Linked DNA regions of Cyanobium sp. PCC 7001. The protein of the gene in region 2 interacts with the protein of the main gene of each other region in a pairwise test. Links are inferred from orthologs where the notes say so. Each region holds a gene or a part of one and is shown on either strand. Other genes may lie near its edges. The genes, in order: CPCC7001_RS03545 and sfsA.

Region 1 (7,896 bases), 960 kb from region 2 along the record:
CTTTGCCGGCGGCTATGCCGCGGGCTACTACTCCTACAAGTGGGCGGAGGTGCTCAGCGCCGACGCCTTCAGCGCCTTCGAGGAAGTGGGTCTGGAGCAGGAGGAGGCGATCGTGGCCACGGGCCGCCGCTTCCGCGACACGGTTCTCAGCCTGGGGGGCAGCCGCTCCCCGGCCGAGGTGTTCGAGGCCTTTCGCGGCCGCCAGCCCAGCAGCGAAGCCCTCATCCGTCATTCGGGCCTGGCGGCCTCCAGCGGCTGAACCGAGGGGCTGCCGGGCCAGGTCAGCCCCTTGGGCAGGATGGGGCGATGGAGTGCACGCTGAGCGACCTGCGCGGCATCGCCGACCGCTTTGCCCTGCCGGCAGCGGTGAGCGCCGTCACACCCCTGGGCAACGGCAACGTCAACGACACCTTCAGGGTGGAGACGGAGAGCGGACAGCGTTTCGTGCTGCAGCGCCTCAACACCCGCGTGTTTCGCCACCCAGAGCAGGTGATGGCCAACATCGTGGCCCTCAACCGCCATGTGGCCGGCCGGGCCCCCCTGACGGCCACGCCGGAGAGACGCTGGGAACTGCCCGAGGCGATTCCGCTGCGCGACGCCACGGCCTTCCAGCTCCGGCATCCGTCGGGGGTGTGGCGGATGCTCAGCCATGTGGACCAGGCCAACACCCACGACACGGTGCTCCACCTCGACCATGCGGCCGAACTGGGCCGGGGCCTGGGCACCTTCCACCGGCTGATCCACGATCTGCCCTGCCGGCAGCTGGCCGACACCCTGGAGGGCTTCCACATCACGCCGGGCTACCTGGCCAGCTTCGATCAGGTGCACGCCGGCCTGACGGGGCGGACGCCCCAGCACCGCTTCGACGCCGATGAGCACCATTGCATCGCCTTCGTGAACCAGAGGCGGGCCCTGGCCGGGGTGCTGGAGCAGGCCAAGGCCGCAGGGGTGCTGCAGCTGCGGCCGATCCACGGCGATCCGAAGGTCAACAACGTGATGCTCGACACCGCCACCGGTCGCGCCGTGGCCCTGGTGGATCTCGACACGGTGAAGCCCGGGCTGGTGCACTACGACATCGGGGACTGCCTGCGCTCCGGCTGCAACCCGGCGGGAGAGGAGAGCCGCGATCTGGAGGCGGTGGTGTTCGATCTCGATCGCTGCCGCGCCATTCTGGGGGGCTATCTGGAGCAGGCCCGCAGTTTCCTCACCGCCGCCGATTTCGACCACCTCCCCGTGGCGGCCCGGTTGATCAGTTTCGAGCTGGGCCTGCGCTTCTTCACCGATCATCTGGCCGGCAACCGCTACTTCAAGGTGAGCCATCCGCGTCACAACCTCGAACGGGCCCTGGTGCAGTTCCGCCTCACCGAAAGCATCGAGGCCCAGGACACCGCCCTGAACGCCCTGATCGAGGAGCTGCGCTGATGGCGCGCCAGACCTTCCGGCTGGTGCCCTTCGAGGCCGGCGGACCGGCCGTGACCATCGACGGCCAGCTCACGCTGGCGGCGGCCATGCCGGGGGAGGGCGCTCCGGTGCTGGAGCTGGCGCTGCTGGTGCGCGACCGGGACCCCGGGGACGGTGCCGGCAACGGTGTGGCCAGCCTGGCCATCCCCGAACTCCTGCCGGACGCCCCCACCGCCGGCGCCGAGGGCCTGCGCCGCGACGGGCTCTGGCAGCACACCTGCCTGGAGTGTTTCGTGGGCCCCGCCGGCCAGCCGCACTACCTGGAGTTCAACCTCGCCCCCCACGGCGCCTGGACTGTGTACGCCCTCGACGGCTACCGGCAGGGGCTGCGGCCCGCTCCCGACTACCGCAGCCTGCCGTTCCGGTGCACCAGCAGCCCCGAGGGCCTGGAGCTGAATCTGCGCTGTGCGCTGCCGCGCGGCTGGAAGGCTGTGGCGTGCCTCGACTGGCAGGTGAGTGCCGTGCTGGAAGACCGCCACGGCAGCCTCAGCTACTGGGCGCTGCGCCATCCCCGCGGGGCCGCGGACTTCCATGACCGGAACCAGTGGGTGCTGGACCAGCCGTTGTGAGCGGAGCGCCGGAGTTCGGAATCGTGGTGGTGCACCGCTCGGCCAGTCCCTACCTGGCGGTGTGCCTGGAGCAGGCCCGGCGCTGCAATCCCCATGTGCCCGTGGTGCTGGCGGGCGACGCCAGCAATGCCGCCTTCGCCGTGGACCGCTTCGTGGCCATCGACCAGCTGCCCCGCTCCGCCGCCCACACCCAGTTCCTGCGCTGCTACCGCCACTACAGCCCGTCCCAGAGCCTGTTGTGGGAGCGCTTCTGCATCGAGCGCTGGTTCGTGGTGCTGGCCGTGATGGAGCTGGAGGGGTTCGAGCGGGTGCTGGCCCTCGATTCCGACGTGCTGCTGTTCTGCGATGCAGCCGAGGAGGCGCAGCGGTGTGCCGCCTACGCCGTGGCCCTGAACCACTGGGACGGGCAGCGGGCGCTGCCCCACTGCACCTTCATCCAGCGGCGCGAGGCCCTCGAGGAGTTCTGCGCCCTGGTGAGCGCCACCTACGCCAGCGAACACCGCCTGGAGGAGCTGAAGCAACGCAACCAGAAGCGGCTCGGCCGCCACTGGATCTCGGACATGTCGCTCTGGCACGCCTGGGCCATGACCACGGCCCGGCCGGTGCTGATCCGGGAGCGGCTGGGGGAGGAGCCGGCGATCTACGACAGCTGCATCGAACACGTGCGGGGCTTCGAGGCGGTGAATCCGCTGCCGCTGCTGGTGCGCCCCTGGAAGCGGCTCGTCTTCGAGCAGGGCCGCGCCTATGGCTTCCGGCGGCACGACGGCCGGCGGGTGCGGTTGCTGTGCGTGCACTACCACGGACGGTTCAAAGCTCTGATGGGGCGCCATGCCCGCGGACAGGCCGATGGTCTGGTGGCAGCCCTGGTGCTGCTGCGGCTGAAGCTGGCGGAGCTGCCCCTCAAGGCCCTGCGCAACTGGCGGAGCTACCTGCGCCGTCTGCTGGCAGGACCACCTGCCCCAGATCGGACGCCTGCACCACGGCCGCTGCAGGAGGACCAGGAGCCCCGGAGCTGAGCGGGGCCGCAACGAAGCAGAGGGGCGTGTCCGGATCCAGGCGCTGGGCCAGGGCGATGGCCTCGCCGAGGCTGGTGGGCGAGCGCACCAGCCGCAGCTGGCTGCCGGGGTGAGCCCACAGGGCCGCCTGCACGCGCGTGGGCCTGTACAGGCGGTACTGATGCCACCAGGTGTCGGCCGCGAGGATGGAGCGGCACGACAGGGCACCTGCCAGCAGCGCGGCCACCAGCAGCAGCACCCCGGCCGGGCGGCTCCCCCTGACGCTCACCAGGCCCCAGAGAGCGCCAGCCACCAGCATCTGGGCGCCCAGCAGGCCCGGCAGCAGGTAGCGGGTCATCTGGGCGTGTCTGCCGCCGGTGGCCAGGTCGCCGGCCTCCAGCACCAGCAGATTGAGCAACAGCAGCAACACCAGCAGCGACCATCCCGGCGACGTCGTTCGCCGCGCCAAGACCAGAGCGCCAGCCCCCGCCAGGGCCAGCACCACCGTGAGTGCCGCAGCGGGCCACCACGGCGGCGGCTGCCCACCCAGATCCACGAAGGGGGCGCTCCAGTGCAGCCCCCGCAGCCAGGCATCCGGCGGGGCCGGCGGCACCACCCGCAGCCAGGCGGTGTGGCGCAGAAACGCCTCCAGCCGCACCCCCAGAATCCACAGCCAGGGCAGGAATGCCACCAGGGCGATCGCCATGGCGGCGCCCCAGCGGCGCCGGTGGCCGGCGGGCTGGCCCGGCAGCAGACCATGGAGGCCATGGCTGAGGGGAACCAGCACGAAGATCAGGCTGGTGTACAGGCCCGCCACGAGGGTGAGCACATAGCTCCAGAACGGCAGCGGGCCCGGGCCCCGTCTGAGGCGCAGCAGGCCCGCACAGGCCAGGGCCGTAAGCAGCACCAGAAGGCTGTAGGGCCGGGCCTCCTGGGCATAGAGAAGCTGCAGCGGCGACACGACGGCCATGCCGGCCGCCAGGGCAGCAAGGCCAAGGGATCCCGATACTTCCCATCCGAGCCAGTACACCGCCGGCACGAGCAGCACACTGAACAGGGCCGAGAGCAGACGCACCGAGACCATGGCCTCGCCGAATCCTTCCCGCACCAGCCGGGCCAGCAGGAAGTAGAGCGGCGGGTGCTCGGGATGGCGCGCCAGTTCCCGCAGGGTCGCACTCCAGCCATGGTCGGCGGAGAGTCGCAGGAACTGCTGCAGCTCACCGGCCGTGAGCTGGGCTGGCGGCTCCAGAGGAGGGAAGCCGGCGGTGCGCAGCGCGGTGTACACCTCGTCGTGGGAGAGCCACTGGTGCCCGGGGTCGTGAAAGCGGAGTGCCGCCGCCGCCACCATCAGCACCAGGAGGCCCCAGCCGGTCCTGGGACGCCAGGGGCTCAACCGGGGTCCCAGTCTCGCCTCACCATCCCGAGCCATCAGCCACTCCCACACAGCCCTCAGCCGGCCTTTTCCTGAACCAGGGCCACAGAGGCCTGGAGCGCCTGGCGGGACAGCAGGAGCATCCGCGCCTGACTGGCGGCGATCGCCTCCAGGGGGCAATCCTCCAGACAACCGCGCATCAAGGCGGCCAGTTGATCCGGGCTGCAGGCCTCAGCGGGGAAGAGGTGGGGCCAGCCGGTGCGGCTGAGCACCTCGGTGAGCTTGCCGCCCCCGGCGATCTGATCCACGGCGATCACGGGCACACCGGCCGCCAGGGCGAGCAGCGAGCCATGCAGCCGGGTGGTGATCACCAGATCCACCCCGTCGAAGGCCGCTTCGATGTCAGCCGCGGAATTGCGGGCCGAAAGCACCGTGTCGATCGGCAGCACGGGGCCGGGGTGATCGGCCAGCACCTGCCTGAACAGGCCCTCCACTGCCGCCGAGCGGTCCCGCGCCGGGCCGTAGTCCTTCTGAGGCCCCCTCAGGCAGAGGCCGATGCGTGCCTGGGCCGGGCTGGCGGGCCGGGGCCGCTCCAAGGGCGGCTGGCAGCGGGCAATGGCCAGATCAAAGGTGGCGGACTCGGTGCCGTCGCGCGCCACCACCCCATCGAGCAGGACATTGAAAGGTCGTTGGCGCTCCAGCAGCGACACCCCGGCGGCGAGCTTGCGGGCATGGCCGCAGGCAGCGAGCAGCCGTCGCACCCGCTTGGTCAGCACCAGCGGCCCGCAGACGAACACCAGCGTGTGCAGCTGGCTGGCCAGCCGCCAGGGCCGGCGGATCGCCAGATGGCTCGGCAGCGCGTGGCTGGGGTGGGAGAGCACGCTGTGGGGCACCCCGGCCGTGCGCAGCGCGGCCGAGAGGTTCTCCACCGCCAGCAGATCGCCAAGGGTGGCGCCCCTGGGCCAGCTGCCCCACCACACCAGCGCCACCGGGGCAGTGGGAGGGGGCTGGCGCCATCCCCGAAGGCCGGCGGGCACCAACCGGGCCAGGCCGGAGGACGAGTGAGCGCGATCAGCCATGGGCACCCTCGAGGCCGAGCAGCGGCGGCGGCCCGGCGGGCCAGTGGCGGCTGCGGCGCACGGCCACCAGGCCCGAGAAGCCCGGCACCGGAGCGGCGCACTTGCGCAGTTCGAGCCACACCGGCACGGGCCCGTACAGGGCCTCCACCCGGGCAAGGATGCGCTCGCTGAAGTGTTCGAGGGTGAGGCACTCCAGACGCGGTGCCAACTGCAGCAGATCGGCGATCAGGCGGCTGTAGTCGAGGCTGGCGGCAAGGGAATCGGCCCGGGCGGCCTCGGCCAGGTCGGCCCCGAGCACCACGTCGAGTTCGAACCGCTGGCCCAGCCGCCGCTCCTGCTCCAGCACCCCCACATGGGCCCACAGGCGCAGGCCCCGCACCACCACCTGATCGCCGCTCACAGGGGCAGGGAACGGTGGGTGAAGCGGCGTTCCCCCTGGGCGTAGTCGGCGGCGATGTGGCCTTCGCCCCGCAGGCGATAGCGGTAGGTCACCAGGCCTTCCAGGCCCACCGGCCCCCGCGGCGGCAGGGTCTGGGTGCTGATGCCCACCTCGGCCCCGAAGCCGTAGCGGAAACCGTCGGCGAAGCGGGTGCTGCAGTTGAGGAACACCCCGGCGCTGTCCACCGCCGCGAGGAAGCGATCGGCCGTGGCTGCATCGGTGGTGCAGATCGCGTCGGTGTGCCTGGATCCGTAGCGGCCGATGTGCTCCAGGGCAGTCTCCAGATCCTCCACCACCTTCACCGCCAGGATCAGATCGGAATACTCCGTGCCCCAGTCGACCTCCGTGGCCGCCACCGGCACCCCCAGGGCCTGACTGGCCCCATCGCCGCGCAGCTCCACCCCGGCCCGGGCGAAGGCGGGGATGGCCAGGGAGAGAAAGGCCGGAGCGATGGCCCGATGCACCAGCAGGGTTTCGATGGCGTTGCAGGCCGCCGGGTACTGGGTCTTGGCATCGAGGGCCACCCGCAGGGCCTGCTCCGGATCGGCGGCGGCATCGACATAGAGGTGGCACACCCCATCGGCGTGGCCCAGCACCGGGATGCGGGTGTTGTCCTGGATGAAGCGCACGAGGGCATTGGAGCCCCGGGGGATGATCAGGTCCACCAGGCCATCCAGCTTCAGCAAGGCCAGGCTCTCCTCCCGGCTGGTGAGCAGGGTGAGGGCCTCCGGCGCCACGGCGCTGCGGCCCAGCCCCGTCTGCAGGGCGGCGAGGATGGCCCCGCAGCTGCGGCTGGCCTCCCGGCCGCCCTTCAAGATGGCGCCATTGCCGGAGCGGATGGCCAGGGAGGCGATCTGCATCACCGCATCGGGCCGGGCCTCGAAGATCACCCCCACCACCCCGAGGGGCACGCTGAGCCGCTCCAGCACCAGTCCCTGATCCAGTTCCGTATGGAGCTGGCGCCGTCCCACCGGGTCTGGCAGACCAGCCACCTGGCGCACGCCGGCGATCGCCCCATCGAGCTTGGCGGCATCGAGCTTGAGCCGCGCCACCAGGGCAGGCGCCAGGCCATTGCCGGCGGCAGCCTCCAGATCGGCCTGGTTGGCGGCCAGGATCGAGGGGCGGGCCTGCTCCAGCGCCTCGGCCATCGCCAGCACGGCCTGCTGGCGGGCCCCATCGCCGCACTGGCCCAGGGCCATGGCGCAACGGCGCACGGTGGCGGCCCGCTGCAGCAGCTCGGGGCTCGGATCGGGAACGGCAGCCGCCGGAGCGGCGGTGCCCGGCGGGCCGGATCCGGGCGGCGGTGTGGCGGTGACGGTCATGCCCCCATCATCCCAAGCGGACGGACTGGAGCCGTTGGAAGGCCAGCCGGGCGGCCCCCAGCCGGCCGGCCCCGTTGCCGAGGGCGCAGCGCTCGATCCGCAGACCCTCGCGGCTCACCTCCAGCACCCGCTGCTCCACCTGCTCCCAGACGGCCGGCAGGAAGTGGTGGCTGGCGCCGCTGAGTCCCCCTCCCAGCAGCACCAGCTCCGGGGTGAGCACGTAGAGCAGCGAACTCAGGCCGGTGCCTAGCAACCGCCCGTAGGCCCGCCACACCGCCAGGGCCTCGCCATCGCCGCCATCGGCGCGGCGGCAGAGCTCCTCGGGATCCAGGCCGCTGAGCCGGCCCAGACCGCCGATGCTGCAATAGCTCTCCAGAGAGCCCCGGTTGCCGCTGTTGCAGGCGGGGCCATCGGGCTGGATCCCGATCAGGCCGGGCTCGGCCGCAGCCCCGCCATGGCCGGTGAACAGCTCGCCTCCCAGCAGCACCGCTCCACCCACGCCCGTGCCGAGGGTGAGGAGCAGCACATCCGCGCTGCCCCGGGCGGCACCCTGCCAGAGCTCGCCGATCAGCGCACAGTCGGCGTCGTTGGCCAGGGTGACGCGCCGCTCCAGCAGCGGCTCGAGCCAGTCCGCCAGGGGCACATCCCGCCAGCCCGGC
Region 2 (7,984 bases):
ACAACAACCTCATCGATCTCGACGCGGCCCTGGCGACCGTGCGCGAGTTCGGCTATGGGCCGGCGGCTCAGCCGGCGGCGGTGGTGGTGAAGCACACCAACCCCTGCGGCGTGGCCACCGGCAGTGGCTGCGCCGATGCCCTGGCCCGTGCCCTCGAGGCCGACCGCCTCTCCGCCTTCGGCGGCATCGTGGCCCTCAACACCCCGGTGGATGCGGCCACCGCCGCCCATCTCACCAGCCTGTTCCTGGAGTGCGTGGTGGCTCCGGACTTCCGGCCCGAAGCCAGGGAGGTGCTGGCGGCCAAGGCCAATCTGCGGCTGCTGGAACTGGCCCCCGAGGCGATCGGGCGGGCCTCCCGCCAGCAGTTGCGCACGGTCCTGGGCGGCGTGCTCGCCCAGGATCTCGACGATCGGCCGGTGGAGCAGAGCAGCTGGGAGGTGGTGAGTGTCCGCCAGCCCACCCCCCAGGAACTCGCCGATCTCCGCTTCGCCTGGAAGCTGGTGCGGCATGTGCGCTCCAACGCCATCACCGTGGCGCGCGACGGCCAGAGCCTCGGGGTGGGCGCCGGGCAGATGAACCGGGTGGGCTCAGCCCGGCTGGCCCTCGAGGCCGCCGGGGAGCGGGCCAACGGGGCCGTGCTGGCCAGCGATGGCTTCTTCCCGTTCGATGACACGGTGCGGCTGGCGGCGGGCTACGGCGTGCGTGCGGTGATCCAGCCCGGTGGCAGCGTTCGCGACAAGGATTCGATCCAGGCCTGCGATGAGCTGGGCCTGGCGATGGTGGTGACCGGGCGTCGGCACTTCCTGCACTGAAGGGGGCAGCACAGCCCCCCGGCTCAGTTGTAGTTTCGCTCCAACACCTCTTCCTCCTCTTCGTCCCCCGGCCACGCCATGCCTGAGTCGATCGCCTACTACCTCAACTTCCTCCACCCCCTGATGATGTGGAGCCTGCTGGGGGTGGCCGGCTACGGACTGTTTCTCGGCATCAAGGCCAAGAAAACCCGCACGGCCCCCGACGCCGAGACCCGCAAGCAGCTGATCAAGGGTCAGTACGCCAAGCGCCATTTCCAGCTGGGCAGCATCCTGCTGGCCCTGCTGGTGCTGGGCGCCTTCGGCGGCATGGCCGTCACTTACCTGAACAACGGCAAGCTGTTCGTGGGTCCCCACCTGCTGGTGGGCATCGGCATGACCTGCATGGTCGTGCTGGCCGCCTCGCTCACGCCGCTGATGCAGCAGGGCAACCTGATCGCCCGCAAGGCCCATGTGGGCCTCAACATGCTGCTGGTGACCCTGTTCCTCTGGCAGGCCGTGAGCGGTATGCAGATCCTCAACAAGATCTGGGAGAACCGGCCGGCCTGAGGCTCAGAACTGGGCCCGCCGCCGGGGCGGGCAATCCAGCCCATGGCTGGCGTGGAAATCCTCCTGCACCTTCCAGGTGAGGCGCCGTGAGATCTGACGCACGATCTGGCGCAGCAGATGCTCTCCGCTGCTCTGCACCAGGCCTTCCGGCAGCAGCGTGATCACCCCGGGCAAGCGGATCCACACGCTCAGGTCCAGCTCCCAGCGCACCAGGGTGGTGGTTTGGCCATCAGCAGCGGCCATGGCCTCGGTAGGCGCGGCAGCACGATCAGCGCCGCAATCGGCGTCCCCATCGGCGCAGTCGAGCCTGAGGGAGGCCTTGAAATCCACGTCGTAGAGGCTCTCCATACTCCCCGCACCACCGGCCGCGGGCACCGTGAGGATGCGGTACACCCCCTGGCTCTGGGGGAGCAGTTCGAGCCCGATGGTGGGTTCCACCTCGAAACCGAAGTTGCCGAAGCGGCCGAGCGTGAGGCTGTAGCCGTTGGAGCCGAGCGGTGTCACGGCCATCGGCGCGGCGCAGCGGCGGAACCAGCCCTCGTGGCGATCCAGATACTGGGCCACCGTGTCGTCTGAGGCCCGCATCTCCATCAGATCGGCGAAGTGGCTGCGGTAGCACTTCACCCGCGGATCCTCCGCATGCCGCAGGGCCTGGGCATCGGCGCGGCTGGCCGGCTCGGGTGGTGCCGTCGACAGGGGGGTGGACGACAACAGCGACGGACGGAGCTACGGGAAGGGGATTGGAGCAGGAATCCTCTGGAATCCCGGCTGCAACCGGCATCAATGTAGGGCCCCACGGCCGGGCCGGCGGCAGCGAGCGCGACAGCAGAAAGGGCCGCTTGACCCGGGGTTCCGGCGGCCTGGGCTCAGGCCTCGCAGAGATCGATCAGACGCTCGATCACCGCTTCCACGATCCGGTCGGGCGTGGAGGCTCCCGAGGTGATGCCCACCCGGATCGGTCCGGCGGGCAGGAACGGCTCCTCGAGCTGCAGCTCGCCACCCAGGGGTTTGTGCTCGATGCGGTTGCCGGGGCCGATGCGCTCCGGCGTGTCGATGTGGAACGAGCGGATGCCGCGGCTCACGGCGATTTCCTGCAGGTGGGTGGTGTTGGAGGAGTTGTACCCCCCGATCACCACCATCAGATCCAGCGGTTCGTCCACCAGGGAGAACATGGCGTCCTGGCGCTCCTGGGTGGCGTCGCAGATCGTGTTGAAGGCCAGGAAGTGCTCGTTGAGCTCGGTGGGGCCGTAGCGCTGCAGCATGGTGCGCTCCACCAGCCGGCCGATCTCCTCGGTCTCGCTCTTGAGCATGGTGGTCTGGTTGGCCACACCCACCCGGATCAGGTCGCGGTCGGGGTCGAAGCCTGGTGAGCAGGCCTTGGCGAAGCGCGCCATGAAGGCCTCCCGCGCCGCCGTGCGGGTGGCGGCATCCACATCCCGTGCCCCCAGCAGCACGTAGTCGCACACCAGCTGGGCTTCCGCCAGGTCGAGCACCACCAGGTAGGTGCCGGCGAAGCTGCTGGTGGCCAGGGTTTCCTCGTGCTTCACCTTGCCGTGGATGATCGAGGTGAAGGCGTGCTTCTTGTGCTTCTCCACCGTGTTCCACACCTTGGACACCCAGGGACAGGTGGTGTCCACGATGTGACAGCCCCGTTCGTTCAGCAGCTGCATCTCCTGCACCGTGGCGCCGAAGGCCGGCAGGATCACCACATCGCCGCTGGCCACATCGGAGAAGTCCTTCACCCCTTCATCCACGGGGATGAACTGCACGTCCATGTCGCGCAGATGGTCGTTCACCGAGGGGTTGTGGATGATCTCGTTGGTGATCCAGATCCGTTCGCTCGGATAGTGGCGCCGGGTTTCGTAGGCCATGGCCACGGCCCGCTCCACCCCCCAGCAGAAGCCGAAGGCCTCGGCGAGGCGCACCGTGAGCCTTCCCCGCTGCAGCGCGTAGCCGTTCTCCCGCAGCTTGGCCACGAGATCGCTCTGGTAGGCCTGCTCGAGGCTGCCGGCCACTTCCTCGCCCAGGCCGAAGCCACGGCGGTTGTAGCGCTCCGAATGGTGCAGCGAGCGCTTGAAGGCACGGGTATCCACGGCAGCCCCTGGGCAGTGGGGGAACTCTATGGGGCATGGCGCGAGGCTGCCGGCTCGCGGGGTTCCACGCCCGCCAGGCCCTGCCAGTGCACCCCGGTGGCTGTGAAGCCGAACACGCACGGCAGCACCTCCACGCCCGCCTCCAGGGCGGCGCGGAACAGCTCGCCGTAGCGCGGATCGGCGGAGTCGCCCGGCGCGAAGCGGTCCACGTCGCCGCGGCTGAGGCAGGGCAGCAGCACCGCCCGGGCTTCCGGCAGCAGGGCGGTGAGCTCCACCAGATGCTTCTGGCCCCGCTCCGTCACCGTGTCGGGAAACAGGGCCAGGGAGCCCCGGGTCCAGGTGGTGTTCTTCACCTCCAGATAGATGGCCCGCGGGTCCGGGGCCCCTTCGGCGGGGGTGAGCAGCAGATCGATGCGACTGCGGCGGCCCTCGCCGTAGGGCACCTCGGCCCGGATGCCGCCGATCGGCCCGAGCTCGGCCTCGAGGCAACCGGCCTCGATCGCGGCCCGCACCAGCCGGTTCGGCAGCGCCGTGTTGATGCCCACCCACACCGGCTCGCCGCCGGCGCCGGGCACTTCGGCCTGTTCCCACGTCCAGGCCAGCTTGCGGCTGGGCGAGGGGTCGTGGCGCAGCCGCACGCGCCCGCCCGGCAGCAGCACGCCGGTCATGGGGCCGGTGTTGGGGCAATGGGCGGTCACCACGCCGCCGCCATCGAGCTGAACATCCGCGAGAAAGCGCTTGTAGCGCTTCAGCAGCACCCCCTCCACGAGCGGCGGGAACGCCAGGATCTGCGGGGCCATCACGGGCAAGGCAGGGCTGCCAGGGGGATGCCCGCCATACTGCCGCTCGAGCTGACGGGCCATCCGGTCCGGACCGATGCCCCAATCCCTGCGCCGCATTGCCCTGATCGTGGCCGTGGCCACCGCGATCAGCAAGGTGGCCGGTCTGGTGCGGCAGCAGGCCATCGCTGCCGCATTCGGCGTGGGTGCCGCCTATGACGCCTACAACTACGCCTATGTGCTGCCGGGCTTCCTGCTGATCCTGCTGGGCGGCATCAACGGGCCCTTCCACAGCGCCATGGTGAGCGTGCTGGCCCGACGCCCCCGCGAGCAGGGGGCCCATGTGCTGGCGGCGATCAACACCCTGGTGGGGGCCGGCCTGCTGGTCGTCACCCTGATCCTGCTGGTGGCGGCCGATCCGCTCATCACCCTGGTGGGCCCGGGTCTGGACGCGGAGCGCCATGCCATCGCCGTGGTGGAGCTGCGCTGGATGGCGCCGATGGCCCTGTTCGCCGGCCTGATCGGTCTGGGTTTCGGCGCCCTCAACGCGGCCGATGAGTTCTGGTTGCCCTCGGTGAGTCCGCTGCTCTCCAGCGTGGCGGTGATCGCCGGCCTGGCCCTGCTCTGGTGGCAGCTGGGCTCGGCGATCACCCTGCCGGAGAACGCCCTGATCGGTGGCGTGGTGCTGGCCGCCAGCACCACGGTGGGGGCGGTGCTGCAGTGGCTGATCCAGCTGCCGGCCCTGGCCCGTCAGGGTCTGCACCGCTTCCGGCTGGTGTGGGACTGGCAGGACCCCGGAGTGCGGGAGGTGCTGCAGGTGATGGGGCCGGCCACGCTTTCCTCGGGCATGCTGCAGATCAACGTGTTCGTGTCGCTGTTCTTCGCCTCCGGCATTCCGGCGGCGGCGGCGGGACTGGGCTACGCCAACCTGCTGGTGCAGACGCCCCTGGGGTTGATCTCCAACGCGCTGCTGGTGCCGCTGCTGCCGGTGTATGCCCGCCTGACGGCGCCGGGCGACCGCCCGGAGCTGGTGGCCCGCATCCGACAGGGCCTGATGCTCTCCAACGCCTCGATGCTGCCGCTCGGGGCCCTGATGGCGGCGCTGGCCGTGCCGATCGTGGCCCTGATCTACGAGCGCGGCGCCTTCGATGCCGGCGCCGCCACCCTGGTGGGCCAGCTTCTGATGGCCTACGGCATCGGCATGCCGGCCTACCTGGCCCGCGACGTGCTCGTGCGCGTCTTCTACGCCCTTGGCGACGGCGTCACCCCCTTCCGCTGGTCCCTGGCGGGGATCGGCCTCAACGCCCTCTTCTGCTGGGCCTTCGTGGGCGGGCCCACGCCCTGGGGCCAGCAGCTGCTGCCGGTGCTCTACGCCGGCGCCGCCGGGCTGGTGCTCGCCACGGTGGCGGTGAACCTGATCACCTGTGCCGGGCTGCTGCTGGCCCTGCAGGTGCGGCTGCATGGCCTGCCGTTGCTGGCCTGGGGCCGGGACAGCGGCCTGCTGCTGGGCGCGGCGCTGCTCGGTGCCGCGGCGGCCTGGGCGTTGGCCACCTACGTGGGCTGGCCGACAGGCCTGCTGGGGCGGCTGCTGCAGACGGGCCTGAGCGGCAGCTTGGGGCTGCTGGTGTACGGCCTTCTCGCCCACAGGGCCGGGGTGCCCGAGGCGGAGCAGGTGGTGAGCCAGTTCAGCCGCCGCCTGCCGAAACTGGGCCGCCGCTGAGGGCCGGGACCGGCGCAGCCGCCCAGCCGCCCAGCCGCCCAGCTGCTCAGCCGATCAGGAGGTGAGGCTCTGGGGCCCCACCTGCCGGTCCTCCCGCACCTGCAGCGGCAGCTCCAGGTGGGAACGGCCCAGCAGCTGCGGGCCCTGCACCGACACGATGCGGGCCTCGATGCCGAACTCGCGGAAGGCGGTTTCCAGCTCCTGGATGAGGGCTTTCTCCACCTGGGCCTCGGCATCCACCACCTTGCCGATCAGGCGGCTGCCGAGGCGACCGAGGCGCTGGCCCACGACCTCGCGGGCGTTGGTGACCTCGATCAGCAGCACGGCCCGCTCGCAATGGCCGCAACACTATCGGCAAAAAGGCTCCAGCACCTCCTCGAGGTCGCGCAGCTGACCAGCAGGCACCAGCCGGGCCAGAGGCAGGCGGGTGGTGCCGCCTCCGATCGGCACCTGCACGGCCTCCAGCGCCTGGCGGGCGCACACGCTACTGCCGGCCTGCAGCCGGGCGGCGCACTCGATCGCCAGCTCCTGGGCCAGTCCGGCATCCCCGAGGTAGAGGTGCCAGCCCGCCACCTGCAGGTAGAGCCTGTCGGCCAGGGCCACTTCCAGGTCCTTGAGGTCGCCGGCGGAGAGGCTCATGCTTGGTTGCGGGGACGCAGGGTCACGACCACTCCAGCGTGCACCAGCAGGGCCGCCAGCCACACCAGGCTGAACACACCCAGATGTCCCCAGGGGTGGCGCAGTTCCTGCACCACCCACAGCCCGCTGTTGATCGCCGAGAACAGGGCGGCGTGGAGGGTGAAATTCACGATCCGCTCGAAATGCCGGAAGGTGGGGTCCTCGGGGTTGGCGGGTCCGTACCAGCGGATGGGCATGGGAAAGCTCGGTGGGATCGCCGGAGGGCGCAATCACAGGTTGATGGAATCGCAGGCGGACCGTTTGACGGATGGGCCCTCCGTGCGCTGAGAATGGTGCCATGCGCTTGTAGCTCAGCGGATTAGAGCATCTGACTACGGATCAGAGGGTCGGGAGTTCGAATCTCTCCAGGCGCGCTTCCCACCACCGCCTCTGCTTCGGCAGGGGCGGTTTTTCATGGCGCCGCCGCTCCGGCCCGGGGACACGGGTCATTACCATCACCTCAGCACCCACCCCATCCCTCGAGGGCGGACACCCTGATGGCGGACTCCCTGATGGCTGACACCGTGATCGCCGCTGCCGCCGGCGCTGATTCCACCCTGGCGGCCTCCGATCCCGCCATCGCCGCCCTGATCGGCAAGGAACTGGAGCGTCAGCAGACCCACCTCGAACTGATCGCGTCGGAGAACTTCGCCTCCAAAGCCGTGATGGAGGCCCAGGGCTCGGTGCTCACCAACAAGTACGCCGAGGGCCTGCCCCACAAGCGCTACTACGGCGGCTGCGAGCACGTGGACGCGATCGAGGAGCTGGCGATCGAGCGGGCCAAGCAGCTGTTCGGCGCCGCCTGGGCCAACGTGCAGCCCCACAGCGGTGCCCAGGCCAACTTCGCCGTCTTCCTCGCCCTGCTCCAGCCCGGCGACACGATCCTGGGCATGGACCTCAGCCATGGCGGCCACCTCACCCACGGCTCGCCGGTGAACGTGAGCGGCAAGTGGTTCAAAGCCGTGCACTACGGCGTGGATCCAGGCACCCAGCAGCTCAACGTCGCCACCATCCGCGAGCTGGCGCTGGAGCACAGGCCGAAGCTGATCGTGTGCGGCTACTCGGCCTACCCCCGCACGATCGATTTCCAGGCCTTCCGGGCCATCGCCGATGAGGTGGGCGCCTACCTGCTGGCCGACATGGCCCACATCGCCGGTCTGGTGGCCGCCGGCGTGCACCCCAACCCGGTGTCCGTGTGCGACGTGGTGACCACCACCACCCACAAGACCCTGCGCGGCCCCCGCGGCGGTCTGATCCTCTGCCGCGATGCCGACTTCGCCAGGCAGTTCGACAAGGCGGTGTTCCCCGGCAGCCAGGGCGGACCGCTGGAGCATGTGATCGCCGCCAAGGCCGTGG

The links.
Region 1: the proteins of sfsA (region 2) and CPCC7001_RS03545 interact in binary tests that used the Escherichia coli proteins (3 or more experiments, as listed by UniProt). The link is inferred for Cyanobium sp. PCC 7001 from one-to-one orthologs.

The regions. Positions count from the first base shown.
Region 1 is NZ_DS990556.1:718,955-726,850, forward strand. What follows is about bases 5,056-7,896. They hold CPCC7001_RS03545 (glutamate-5-semialdehyde dehydrogenase), read right to left. Parts: upstream 7,238-7,896; coding sequence 5,873-7,237; downstream 5,056-5,872. Other genes in these bases: CPCC7001_RS03535 (polysaccharide pyruvyl transferase family protein), read right to left, coding at 5,056-5,476; CPCC7001_RS03540 (dihydroneopterin aldolase), read right to left, coding at 5,469-5,876; CPCC7001_RS03550 (ROK family protein), read right to left, coding at 7,245-7,896. Also shown: CPCC7001_RS03510 (M3 family metallopeptidase), read left to right, coding at 1-259; CPCC7001_RS03515 (phosphotransferase enzyme family protein), read left to right, coding at 307-1,422; CPCC7001_RS13940 (DOMON-like domain-containing protein), read left to right, coding at 1,422-2,030; CPCC7001_RS14985 (hypothetical protein), read left to right, coding at 2,027-3,046; CPCC7001_RS14340 (glycosyltransferase family 39 protein), read right to left, coding at 2,931-4,418; more of CPCC7001_RS03535, read right to left, coding at 4,475-5,055. UniProt on the Escherichia coli protein: Catalyzes the NADPH-dependent reduction of L-glutamate 5-phosphate into L-glutamate 5-semialdehyde and phosphate. The product spontaneously undergoes cyclization to form 1-pyrroline-5-carboxylate.
Region 2 is NZ_DS990556.1:1,685,257-1,693,240, reverse strand. Bases 2,365-5,293 are described here. They hold sfsA (DNA/RNA nuclease SfsA), read right to left. Parts: upstream 4,252-5,293; coding sequence 3,478-4,251; downstream 2,365-3,477. Other genes in these bases: murJ (murein biosynthesis integral membrane protein MurJ), read left to right, coding at 4,328-5,293; CPCC7001_RS08450 (4-hydroxy-3-methylbut-2-enyl diphosphate reductase), read right to left, coding at 2,365-3,451. In the rest of the region: purH (bifunctional phosphoribosylaminoimidazolecarboxamide formyltransferase/IMP cyclohydrolase), read left to right, coding at 1-812; CPCC7001_RS08460 (DUF4079 domain-containing protein), read left to right, coding at 891-1,358; CPCC7001_RS08455 (DUF1997 domain-containing protein), read right to left, coding at 1,362-2,069; more of CPCC7001_RS08450, read right to left, coding at 2,225-2,364; more of murJ, read left to right, coding at 5,294-5,950; CPCC7001_RS08435 (hypothetical protein), read right to left, coding at 6,005-6,274; CPCC7001_RS08430 (DUF3181 family protein), read right to left, coding at 6,299-6,589; CPCC7001_RS08425 (hypothetical protein), read right to left, coding at 6,586-6,825; glyA (serine hydroxymethyltransferase), read left to right, coding at 7,141-7,984. UniProt on the Escherichia coli protein: Binds to DNA non-specifically. Could be a regulatory factor involved in maltose metabolism.